Regions from separate parts of the Sphingomonas phoenicis genome, predicted to be linked through region 2. Evidence: riboswitches for the same ligand, from Rfam matches in the RefSeq annotation. Region 2 holds a riboswitch; each other region holds the start of a gene.
The links. A riboswitch is a leader RNA that binds a small molecule or an ion and turns the genes downstream of it on or off. The one in region 2 is predicted to bind cobalamin.
Positions count from the first base shown of each region.

Region 1: it holds a riboswitch for cobalamin, as region 2 does, so the genes downstream of both, metE (5-methyltetrahydropteroyltriglutamate--homocysteine S-methyltransferase) here and ABC319_RS17865 (TonB-dependent receptor plug domain-containing protein) in region 2, are expected to answer to the same signal.
Region 3: it holds a riboswitch for cobalamin, as region 2 does, so the genes downstream of both, ABC319_RS06300 (TonB-dependent receptor plug domain-containing protein) here and ABC319_RS17865 (TonB-dependent receptor plug domain-containing protein) in region 2, are expected to answer to the same signal.

Region 1 covers NZ_JBDFMC010000002.1:2,888,029-2,891,931, forward strand. The annotation lists gene ABC319_RS14800 (NAD-glutamate dehydrogenase domain-containing protein) at 1-1,768, shown strand, start outside; cobalamin riboswitch at 1,941-2,168, shown strand; gene metE (5-methyltetrahydropteroyltriglutamate--homocysteine S-methyltransferase) at 2,282-3,903, shown strand, end outside.
Region 2 covers NZ_JBDFMC010000002.1:3,581,026-3,584,928, forward strand. The annotation lists gene ABC319_RS17855 (DUF2339 domain-containing protein) at 1-293, opposite strand, end outside; gene cobU (bifunctional adenosylcobinamide kinase/adenosylcobinamide-phosphate guanylyltransferase) at 451-966, opposite strand; cobalamin riboswitch at 992-1,199, shown strand; gene ABC319_RS17865 (TonB-dependent receptor plug domain-containing protein) at 1,332-3,248, shown strand; gene ABC319_RS17870 (aminotransferase class I/II-fold pyridoxal phosphate-dependent enzyme) at 3,250-3,903, shown strand, end outside.
Region 3 covers NZ_JBDFMC010000002.1:1,064,899-1,068,801, forward strand. The annotation lists gene ABC319_RS06295 (ABC transporter substrate-binding protein) at 1-329, opposite strand, end outside; gene ABC319_RS06300 (TonB-dependent receptor plug domain-containing protein) at 329-2,197, opposite strand; cobalamin riboswitch at 2,303-2,511, opposite strand; gene coaD (pantetheine-phosphate adenylyltransferase) at 2,572-3,078, opposite strand; gene ABC319_RS06310 (polyprenyl synthetase family protein) at 3,075-3,903, opposite strand, start outside.

The DNA of each region.
Region 1 (3,903 bases), 690 kb from region 2:
CCTGGATCCGGACCCCGATCCGGCCGTGTCGTTCGAGGAGCGCGCGCGGCTGTTCGCGTTGCCGCGGTCGTCATGGGCGGACTATGCGGCGCCGGTATCGGCCGGTGGCGGGGTGCACAGCCGCGCTGCCAAGTCGATCGCGATCACGCCGGAGGTGGGCGCCGCCCTGGGCATCGATGCCGACAGCCTGGAGCCGACCGCGTTGATCTCTGCAATCCTGCGTGCGCCGGCCGACCTGCTGTGGTTCGGCGGCATCGGCACGTATGTGAAGGCGGCGGCGGAGAACAACGCCGCGGTCGGCGATCCGGCCAACGACCGGCTTCGGGTTGATGCCGAGGAACTGCGGGTCACGGCGATCGGCGAGGGCGCGAACCTGGGCGTGACCCAGGCGGCGCGGATCGCGTTCAGCGCGGCGGGCGGACGCATCAACACCGACTTCATCGACAATTCGGCAGGCGTCGACTGTTCCGACAACGAGGTGAACATCAAGATCGCGCTGAACCGCGAGATGAACGAGGGCCGGCTGGCGGAAGGGGACCGCAACGTCCTGCTCGCCAGCATGACCGACGACGTGGCGCGGCTGGTGCTGGAGGACAATCGCCTGCAGACGCTGGCGCTGTCGATCGCCGAGCGGGGTGGCGCGACGGCGATGCCGCGCTTCGTCCGCGCGATCGAGACGTTCGAGGCGGCAGGCCGGCTGGACCGGCGCGTCGAGGGGCTGGCCGGCAATCAGGAACTGCTCCGGCGCGGGCAGGACGGACGCGGGTTGACCCGGCCGGAGCTTGCCGTGCTGCTCGCCACTGCCAAGCTGTCGTTGCAGGACGCGATCGAGCAGAGCGGACTGGGGCTGGACGAGGCGCTGGCACCGGACCTGCACGCCGCGTTCCCGGCGGCGATGCGCGAGCGGTTCGCCAGGGCGATCGACGAGCATCGCCTGCGCGGCGAGATCGTCGCGACCAAGCTGGCCAACCGGCTGGTCAACCGCCTGGGCATCCTGCTGCCGTTCGAACTGGCGGAAGAGGAGGGCGTCGGGCTGGCCGACGTCGCGGCGATGTTCGTCGCGGCGGAGCGGCTGTTCGGGCTGAACGCGCTGTGGGCGGATATCGAGGCGGCGGCGATGCCCGAGCCGGCGCGCCTGGCGCTGTTCGACGAGGTCGCGTTGGCAGCCCGGTCGCACATCGCGGATCTGGTGCGGATCGGTCGTGCCGAAGGCGGGATCGCCGCGATCGTCGCGCGCGTCGAGCAGGGCATCGCGACGCTCGACCGGCAAACCGAGACGCTGCTGCTGGAAGAGGCACGCGCGGGCAGCGCGCGAATCGCCGCGCAACTGCACGAAACAGGAGCGCCCGACGACATCGCGGCGCGCGTCGTCCGGCTGTTCGAACTGGACGGCGTCGTCGGTCTCGCCGATCTGGGCGTGCAGCTGGGCCTGGGTGAGGAGGCGCTGACCCGCGCCTATACCCGGCTCGGCCAGGCGCTGGGCCTCGACTGGGCGCAGGCGCACGCAGCGCGGCTGGCGCCCGCCGATCCATGGGAGCGCCTGCTGGTGGCGGGATTGGTCCGCGACTTCGAGCAATTGCGGCTCGACTTCCTGTCGCGCCGGGCCGGGGCCGATCCGCAGGCCGCCGTAGAGGCATGGCTGGCCGACAATGCCCCGCGCGTCGGGCAGTTCACGACCATCATCGATCGCGCCCGGCATGCCGCCACGCCCAGCACCGCGATGCTGGCACAGGTGGCGGGGCAGGCCCGTGTGCTGCTGGCGCGCTAGATCGTGACAAGGGATCGATCCACGCCCGCACGCCCCGAGCGAAGTCGAGGGCATGTCGCACGCGATCCGCTGGCGGCCTGTGCTTCGATTGCACTATCACGAACGAAACCGCTTCCCAAGCATCATATAAAGATTTCTTTATATGATGCTTGACCGGTCGGCGCGAAGCTGGGACATGCATCGCCGTCAAGGTTCTTCGGCCGCGTTCGCGCGCCGAAGCTAAGACGGGAAGCCGGTGCGGACCTCCTTTCAGGATCACGGTTCAATGCCGGCGCTGCCCCCGCAACTGTAAGCGGCGAGTGGCGGTCGATACGTGTCACTGGCGGTGCGAATCGCCGGGAAGGCCAGACCGCCATGACGACCCGCGAGCCAGGAGACCTGCCTTCGACGCGATAACGTCCACCGGCGGGGATCCCGGGCTGGCCGCTTGCATGCGCGCGGCCGGCCCTGCCGATTCGTGCAGCCTGTCTGTGACCATCCGTCTTCCTCGCCCTTCATCGGGGTATGAAGACCATGACCGTCACGATCGCCACGCTCGGCTTCCCGCGCATCGGCCCACGCCGCGAACTGAAGTTCGCTCTCGAGAAATACTGGTCCGGCCAGTCGACGCAGGATGACCTGCTGACCGCCGCCGGCGCGCTGCGCACCGCCGCCTGGGCACGGCAGCATGCACTGGGGTCCGACTGGTTGCCATCCAACGACTTCTCGCTCTACGACCATGTGCTGGACACCAGCGTGATGTTGGGCGCGGTCCCCGCCCGCTACGGCGCGGCCGACGGGCAGGCCGGCCTCGCCACCTATTTCGCGATGGCACGCGGCACGACGCCGGACGGCGAAGGATGCGGCCACGCGCAGGCCAGCCTGACCGCGTGCGAGATGACCAAGTGGTTCGACACGAACTACCATTACATGGTGCCCGAACTGGTGGCGGGGCGGCGCCTGGCGCTGAACACACCCAAGATCGTCGACGAGTATCGCGAGGCGAAGGTGCAAGGGTACGAGACGCGACCGGTGCTGCTGGGCCCGGTGACCTGGCTGAGCCTGGCGAAGGGGCAGGGTGTCGATCCGTTCGACTTCCTCGACGAGGTGCTGGGGCTCTATGCCGTCGTGCTGGGCCATCTGGCGGCAGCGGGTGCGGACTGGGTGCAGATCGACGAGCCGGTGCTGGTCCTCGACCTCGACGATCGGCAACGGAGGGCTCTGACCCGCGCCTATGCGAAGCTGTCACGGGTGGGCGTCAAGCTGATGCTGACGACCTATTTCGGGGCGCTGGGCGACAATCTCGGCTTCGCTACCGCGCTGCCGGTCGCCGGGCTGCATGTGGATCTGGTCCGCGCGCCGGAGCAACTCGACGCGGTACTCGCTGCCGCACCGCGATCGCTGCTGCTGTCGCTGGGTGTCGTGGACGGTCGCAACGTCTGGCGTGCCGATCTGGAGCGGCTCCTCGACCGGCTGGAGCCGATCGCCGCGACCCGCAACGTGGTGCTGGCCCCGTCCTGCTCGCTGCTGCACGTTCCGGTCGACCTGGCGTCGGAGACCCGGCTGGACCCGGAGATCGCACAATGGCTGGCGTTCGCGGTTCAGAAGATCGAGGAACTGGCCGTGCTGAAGCGCGCGCTGAACGAAGGGCGCGACAGCGTCGCCGGCGCACTGGCGATCGCATCGACCGCGGCAGCGGCGCGCCTTACCTCGCCGCGTATCCACGATGCCGCCGTTGCCGGGCGGGTCGCCGCGGTGACGCCGGACATGGCGGAGCGGCAATCCGGCCACGCCGCCCGGACCGCCGCGCAGGCGGCCGTGCTCGACCTGCCAGCCTATCCCACGACGACGATCGGATCGTTCCCGCAGACCGCGGAGGTCCGCCACATGCGGGCCGAGCATCTGCGCGGGCGACTGGACGATGCCGCCTATGATCGGTTCCTGCGCGAGGAGACGGAGCGGGCGATCCGCTGGCAGGAAGAGGTCGGGCTCGACATGCTCGTTCACGGCGAGTTCGAGCGCAACGACATGGTGCAGTATTTCGGCGAGCGGCTGTCCGGCTTCGCGTTCACCGTCGGCGGATGGGTGCAGAGCTACGGCTCGCGTTGCGTGCGGCCGCCGATCCTGTTCGGCGACGTGTCGCGGCCGGCGCCGAT
Region 2 (3,903 bases):
ATGGCAGGAGCCTCCGCCTCGGGAGCGGCGGTGGCGACGATGCGCGCGGGCGGGGGTACTGAAAATGGCGCGCGCTCCGGTTGCGCGGCGGGCGCGAACGGCGCAGGCGCCCGGAGCGCATCGAGTTGCGCCCGCAGCGCCGCAGTCGCCCGTTCGATCTCGGCGCGGACCGCCTTGCGCACGCCCCAGCCGAAGACGGCGCCGGCGATCCCGCCGAGAACGAAGCCATATTCCTCGAACTCGCTGAATATCCAGCCGATCGCGGCCATGAAGATCGCAGACCACAATATCATCGGCTGATCGCCCCCCGCATCTGCGCGCATTCATGCCGCAGCTGTTCGGGCAAATCGAGCGCCGATGGTGGGGGGATTATATCGCGGCCGATGCTCCGGGTCAGGGGTGGTCGCGGATGTCCACTTGTGGCAAACACCCAGGATCAGTGGGACTGCGCTACCGCTCGACGGGAAAGCGCTGCAGCGGCAGCACCATCCCCGCAACGACGAAGTAATTGGCGCTCATCGCGTCCGCGACCTGCTGGTTGAGGCGCCCTGCCGCATCACGGAACTGCCGACCCAGCGGGTGAACGGGGACAATGCCCAGCCCGACCTCGTTGGTGACCACGTACAGCGGTGCCACGCGGCGCCGCATTGCTGCGAGTAGTGCCGCGGACCGCGCTGTAACGTCATGCTCGCCCAGCATCACGTTGCTCAGCCACAGCGTCAGGCAATCGATGAGTACGACGCCGTCGCCGCACTCGTCGATCGCCTCGGGCAGCGCCACGGGACATTCCACCGTCCGCCAACGCGCGTCGCGGTCGTCGCGGTGCCGGGCGATGCGGTCGGTCATCTCGTCGTCGTGCGCCTCCGCAGTCGCCAGATAGTACAGTGCGCCGTCATGATCCTCGGCAGCGGCCTGCGCGAGGCGGCTCTTGCCGGAGCGGGCGCCCCCTACGAACATCGTCTTCATCTTGCTTTCGCCTCGCCTCGGCCCTAGGGGCGCGTTCGCGACAGGTTCCCAGAGATGGGATGAAAAGGGAACCCGGAAGCGAGCTCTAGGTTGCTCGCCATCCGGGGCTGCCCCCGCAACTGTGACCGGCGAGCCTTGCTCCTCCGCGTGCCACTGGATCCTCCGCGATCCGGGAAGGCCGGGCCAGGCGACGACCCGGAAGCCAGGAGACCTGCCCGTCGTGGTTGTCCTTCGTGCGGACGGGGTGTTCCTGCGCGATCGAGGTTTTCCTCGCGTGACGACGGTGTTGGGGTCGTGCGCGGCGGAACAGCGATTCCGAGCGAGCGTCGGCGCGTCCCCGTTGTTGAAACGAGGGGGATACCATCGTGAAGAATTATGCCTGTATGATCCTGCTGCCGTGCATCGCCGCGGCCGCACCCGCCGTCGCGCAGAGCGCCCAGTCCACCAGCGGCCTGACCGAAGCCGCCGATGCCGGCACCGACATCCTCGTCACCGCCAACCGCGAGGCGCGGCCCGCGTCTACCGTCGGCCAGGCGGTGACCGTGCTCGACACCGTGACGATCACGCAGCGCCAGGCGGTGACGGTGTCCGACCTGCTGCGCCAGACGCCCGGCGTCACCGTGGTGCGCAACGGCGGTGTCGGCACATCGACCTCGGTCAACATCCGCGGTGCGGAAAGCGACCAGACCGTCGCGCTGATCGACGGCATCAAGCTGAACGACCCGTCGTCGCCGGGTGGCGGCTTCAACTTCGGCAGCCTGCTGATCGGCAACATCGCGCGCATCGAGGTGCTGCGCGGCGCGCAGTCAATGCTGTGGGGCAGCCAGGCGATCGGCGGCGTCGTCAACCTCATCACCCGCCAGCCGACCGAGCAGCTGAGCGTCAACGCCCGCGCCGAGGGCGGCTGGCACGAGACGGGGCAGGCGTTCGCCAACGTGTCGGGCAAGAGCGGCCCGGTCTCGGCGAGCTTCGGCGGCGGTTATTACACGACGGACGGCATCTCGGCCTATGCGCCGGGCAAGGAGCGCGACGGCTTCCGCAACTATTCCGCCAACGGCAGCGTCGGCATCGCGCTGGCGCAGAACGTGGCGGTCGACCTGCGCGGCTTCTATGCCAACGGCCGTACCGATATCGACGGTTTCGGACGCGACAGCCGCGAATATGGCGACAGCGAACAGTGGATCGGATACGCCGGGCTCAACGCCGCGCTGTTCGATGGCCGCTTCCGCAACCGCTTCGGCTATGCGCATACCGACAGCGACCGCCGCAACACCGACCCCGACGGCACCCCGACCGAGACGTTCCGCGGCATCGGCCGCAACGACCGGCTGGAATATCAGGGGACGGTGGACGTCACCCGGGCGGTCTTCGCGACCTTCGGCGCGGAGCGGGAGGTTTCGCGCTTCTCGACGTCGAGCTACGGCGGCCCGGTGACGCGCGGCAGCGCCCGCATCTTCAGCGTCTATGGCCAGGTCGCGGTCACCCCGATCGCCGGGCTGACCGGCACCGCGGGCGTGCGCCACGACGATCACAACATCTTCGGCGGCGCGACGACCTTCTCGGGCAGCGGCGTCTATTCGCCCAACGGCGGCGCGACCGCGTTCCGCGCGAGCTATTCGGAAGGGTTCAAGGCGCCGACCCACTACCAGCTGCAGAGCGAATACGGCAACACCGCGCTCGACCCCGAACGCTCGCACGGCTGGGATGCCGGCGTGACGCAAAAGGCGCTGGGCGGCGCGGTTGAGGCGAGCGCGACCTATTTCAAGCGCAATTCGTTCGACCTCATCACTTTCGTGTCCTGCACCCGGCCGCTGACCGGCATCTGCACCGGCAAGCCCAACGGCACCTACGACAATATCGCCCGCGCGCGGGCGCAGGGTGTCGAACTGTCGCTGCTGTTGCGCCCGGTCGAGGCGCTGACGTTCAGCGCCGCCTACACCTATCTGGATGCCAAGAACCGGTCGACCGGCACCGCCAATTTCGGTCGCGACCTCGCCCGCCGGCCCGACAACAGCGTGACGGTGAACGCCGATTACCGCTGGCCGTTCGGCCTCACCACCGGTGCGACGATCACCGCGATCGGCGACAGCTTCGACAATGCGTCCAATGCGCGCCGGCTCGATGGCTACGTCGTCACCGATGTGCGCGCCTCGTTCCCGATCGGTGACCATTTCGAGGTGTATGGCCGCGTCGAGAACGTCTTCGACGAACGCTACCAGACGATCTATCAATATGGTCAGCCCGGCCGCGGCGCGTTCGGCGGCATCCGCCTGACCTATTGACGTGATCGACGCCCGCGTCCTCGCCACCTTCTGCGCCCATGGCGGGCGGGTGGCGGCGGCGCGCGCGGCGTTCGGCGGCGAGGACTGGATCGACCTGTCGACCGGCATCGCGCCGTGGGGCTGGCCGGTCGACGACCTGCCGCTCGGGCTGGACCACCTGCCGGAGCCGGACGCGATCGCCGCGCTGGAAGCCGCCGCCGCCGGTGCGTTCGGCGTGGACGATCCCGCCGGCGTCGTCGCGGTGCCGGGAACCGACCTTGCCATGCGGCTGCTCGCCACGATGCTGCCGGCGGATCGTGCCGTGGTCCTGCAACCGGGCTATGCCGGTCACCGTGCCGCATGGCCGGACGCGCAACCGGTCGCCGCGCTGCCGGCACCCGACGCCGACCTGTTCGTCCTTGCCAGCCCGGCCAATCCCGATGGCCGCGTCACCGACCGCGCTACGCTGCGCAGGCTGGCCGGGCGCATGACCGTCGTGGTCGACGAAGCCTATGCCGATCCCGACCCCGGCCTGTGTCCGCACGCATCGGATCGACTGATCGTGCTGCGATCGTTCGGGAAATTCTACGGCCTGCCCGGCCTGCGCCTCGGCTTCGTCGTCGCCGGTCCGGATGTTGCCCGGCGCCTGCGGACATTGATCGGCGACTGGCCGGTG
Region 3 (3,903 bases), 2.5 Mb from region 2:
TCGAGATACAGCGTCTTCAACCCGGCACGCGCATAGGCGTCCCGCGTGGCGGGGGCGGCGAAGCTGCTCGCGACGACCAGATCGGGGGCGAGCGCGATCACCTCCTCCGCCGTACCCGCCGTCGCCCGGAACCGCCGCGCCAGATCGATCGGGATCGAGGTGGCGGCCGGGTCCTGCGAATAATGGCTGATCGCGGCGATGCGCGCGGCCGGCACCATCCGCACCAGCATCGCATCGGCGCAAGGATTGACCGACACGATCCCCCCACCCCCCGCATTCGGTGCGGCAGCACAGCCCGCTAGCAGCAGGAGGAGGGGGAAAAGCCGCATCAGTCCAGCTTCACGCGCACACCGCCATAAGCCGCCCGCCCGAACACGCCGTACCCGGCGACCACGCGGTAATCCTCGTCGAACAGGTTGTCGACGCGGCCGTACACCGACAGCCGCTCGCCGATCGGCAGTTCGGCGCGCAGCCCGGCCAGGACATATCCGTCGAGGCGGACGGTGTTCGACGCATCGTCGAAACTGTCGCCGACATGCGTCACCGTGCCGCCGACCGACAGGCCGAACGGGAAGCGGTAATCGATGTTCGCGGTGACGGTCTGGCGAGGGCGCCGGGCCAGGTCGCGGCCCAGATTGGTGCCGGCGGAGCGGTTCTCCGAGTCGATATAGCTGTAATTGCCCGTGAAGGTCAGCGCCTCGACCGGGCGTAGCGCGATCTCCAGCTCGACGCCCTGGGCACGCGCCCGCGCGATGTTGCCATAGGTGAAGGTGCCCAGGTCGAAATCGATCTGGTTGCGGGTGCGCCGGTCGAACCATGTCGCACCGAACCGCGCCCGCCCGTCGAGGAACGACTGGCTGATGCCCACGTCGTAGTTGCGGGCCGTCTCCGGGCGCAATTCCTCGTTACCGATGTCGCTGTACAGCTGGAACAGCGTCGGCGCCTTGAAGCCCTCGCCATAGCTGGCCCTGAGCGTCGTACCGGTGCCGAGTGCGAGCGCGGCGTCCGCGCCGAACGTCGTGCGGTCGCCGAAGCGGCGATGGTCGTCGTACCGCACGCCGCCAGTCACCGTCAGTGCCGCGACCGGCTTCACGATCACCTCGCCATACACGCTGGAGATGCCGGTCTTCTCGACCGTGTCGCCGTCGCGGTATCGGCTGTCCTCATGCTCGGCGCCCGCGATCAGCCGCGCCTGCTCGACGATCCGGAAATCGCCCTGATACTCGTACCGCTGCGATCGTCCGCGCCCGCCGAAATAGGGTTCGTCGCTGTCGCGGGTCAGGTAGTTGTCGCGGTTGATGTCGGCGATCGTGAACGCTGCCCGGTTGCGCAGCCGACCGTCGGCGGTGTCGGCCCGCACCCCGGCATAGCCGTAGACCTCCTGCGACGTCGAATATTCGTCCGCATCGATCAGGCCGAACGGCGGGTCGTTCGAAAAGCCGTCCAGCCGGGTCCGGCTGTGCGCGTACCAGCCGCGCAGGTCGATGCCGATGCCCGGCGCGATCTCCAGCCCCAGCCGGCCGTTGGCACCGTACTGGCGATACCCGTCGCGCTCGCTGCCGTTCGCCGCGGCCGAGATGCCGTCGGTGCGCAGGAAGCCACCGGTCAGCGAGCCGCTGAGCGCGCCCGTGCCGCCCGCGATGCCGGCGCTGGCGAACGCCTGATCGGCATAACCGTATTCGGCATTGGCGCGGGCCGACAATCCTTCGGTCGGTGCTCGCGTGATGATGTTGACGACACCGCCGATCGCCTGGCTGCCCCAGGGTACCGAGTTGGGGCCGCGCAGTACCTCCACCCGCTCGACCGAGGACGACAGCAGGTTGGCGAAGTCGAAGCCGCCGCCCGGCGACGACGGATCGTTGACGCGCACGCCGTCGATCACGACCAGCGTCTGGTCCGCCTCGGCACCACGGATGCGCAGGCTGGTCTGGCCACCGATCGATCCGGTGCGGGTCACGGTGACGCCGGGGGTGGTGGCGAGCAGGTCGGCGATCGCCACCGTCTGGCGGCGCTCGATCTCCTCGCGGGTGATGACGGTGATCGCCTGCCCGACCTCGCGGACCGGCTGTTCGGCGCGGGCCGCGGTGACGACGATCTGGTCGTCGGCGTTCTCGGCCGCGGTCCCGGGCTGGTCCAGGCTCTGCGCGGCGACGGGCAGCGCCAGCACGGCGGTGGACAGCAACAGGTACTTCAGCATCGGGGCACGTCCCTCGTCGCGGCCGCGCGCACCATTGCGCCCTGCCGTGGGGCGTCGCTCGCTCGAGGAAACAGCCTCGTCCGCTCCGGTGCTCCCGCCGGCGCGAAGGATCGACCGTGGCGGGCAGGTCTCCTGACTCCCGGGTCGTCGCGTGCCGCCCCGCCTTCCCGGTGCCGGTCACCCGGCGATCCAGTGGCATATCGGGACGGCTGCTCGCCGGTCACAGTTGCGGGGACAGCGCCGGGCTTGCGGACATCCGCGCACCGGCTTCCCTTTTGATCCCCTTGCGGGGAACCCGTCACGCCGCGGCGGTTAGCCGCAGGCGGGGCATGGGTCAACGGATGTCGGGAACCGGTCGCGCCCGCCGCCGCGCCTCAGGCACCGCGGCGCCCCAGCTGCGCGACGCGCGCGACCAGATCGCGGCAGACCGCGGGCGTGACGAACTTCGACACGTCGCCGCCGTACAGCGCGATCTCCTTGACCAGCCGGCTGGCGATCGGCTGCAACGCCACGTCGGCCATCAGGAAGACCGTCTCGACATGGCGGTTCAGCTGCTGGTTCATCCCCGCCATCTGGTACTCGTACTCGAAATCGGCGACCGCCCTCAGCCCGCGGACGATCATCGTCGCCCCCTCGCGCGTGGCGAAGTCCATCAGCAGCGAATCGAACGCGACGACGTCGATCGCGGCATCGATTCCGGCGACCTCGCGCCGCACCGTCTCCATCCGCTCGTCCAGCGTGAACATCGGCGACTTGGACGGATTGGTGGTGACGCCGATCACCAGCCGGTCGACCAGCGTCGCACCGCGGCGGATGATATCCATGTGACCCAGCGTCAGCGGATCGAACGTGCCCGGATAGACGCCGATACGCTGGGTCAACGGTCGCGCTCCACCACGTATCGCGCCACCGCGCGCAGCAGGTCGGCCTCCGCACCATAGCCGCGCAGATGGCCGATCGCCTGGTCGACCAGCATCCGGCACTGCTCGCGCGCCCGCTCGACGCCCAGCAGCGACAGGAACGTCTCCTTGCCCGCATCGCCGTCCTTGCGCAGCTTCTTGCCCGCCAGCTGCTCGTCGCCCTCTGCGTCCAGCAGGTCGTCGGCGATCTGGAACGCCAGCCCCAGATCGTGCGCATAGCCGCGCAGCGGCGTCCGTCCCTCGTGCGGGACGCGGCCCAGGATCGCCCCCGCCTCGACCGCGGCGCAGATCAGCGCGCCGGTCTTCATCTGCTGCAGACGGGTGACCGTGTTCAGGTCGAACCGCGCCTTCTCCGCCTCCAGGTCCATCATCTGGCCCCCCGCCATGCCCGACGGGCCGGCGGCACGCGACAGGTCGAGCACCAGTTCGGACCGGACGAACGGATCGGGATGGGTGCGCGGATCGGCCAGCACCTCGAATGCCAGCGCGTGGAGGCAGTCGCCTGCCAGGATCGCCGTCGCCTCGCCGAATGCCCTGTGCACCGTCGGCTTGCCACGGCGCAGGTCGTCGTCGTCCATCGCCGGCAGGTCGTCGTGGATCAGCGAATAGACGTGGATCGCCTCGATCGCGACGCCGACCAGCGCGGCGGCATCGCGGTGCACCGCGAACAGGTCGGCCGTCGCCATGACCAGCAGCGGGCGAAGCCGCTTGCCGCCGCCGATCGCCGCGTGGCGCATCGCCCGGTACAGGTCGGCGCGCGGGTCGTCGGGAATGGCGAGCAGCGTG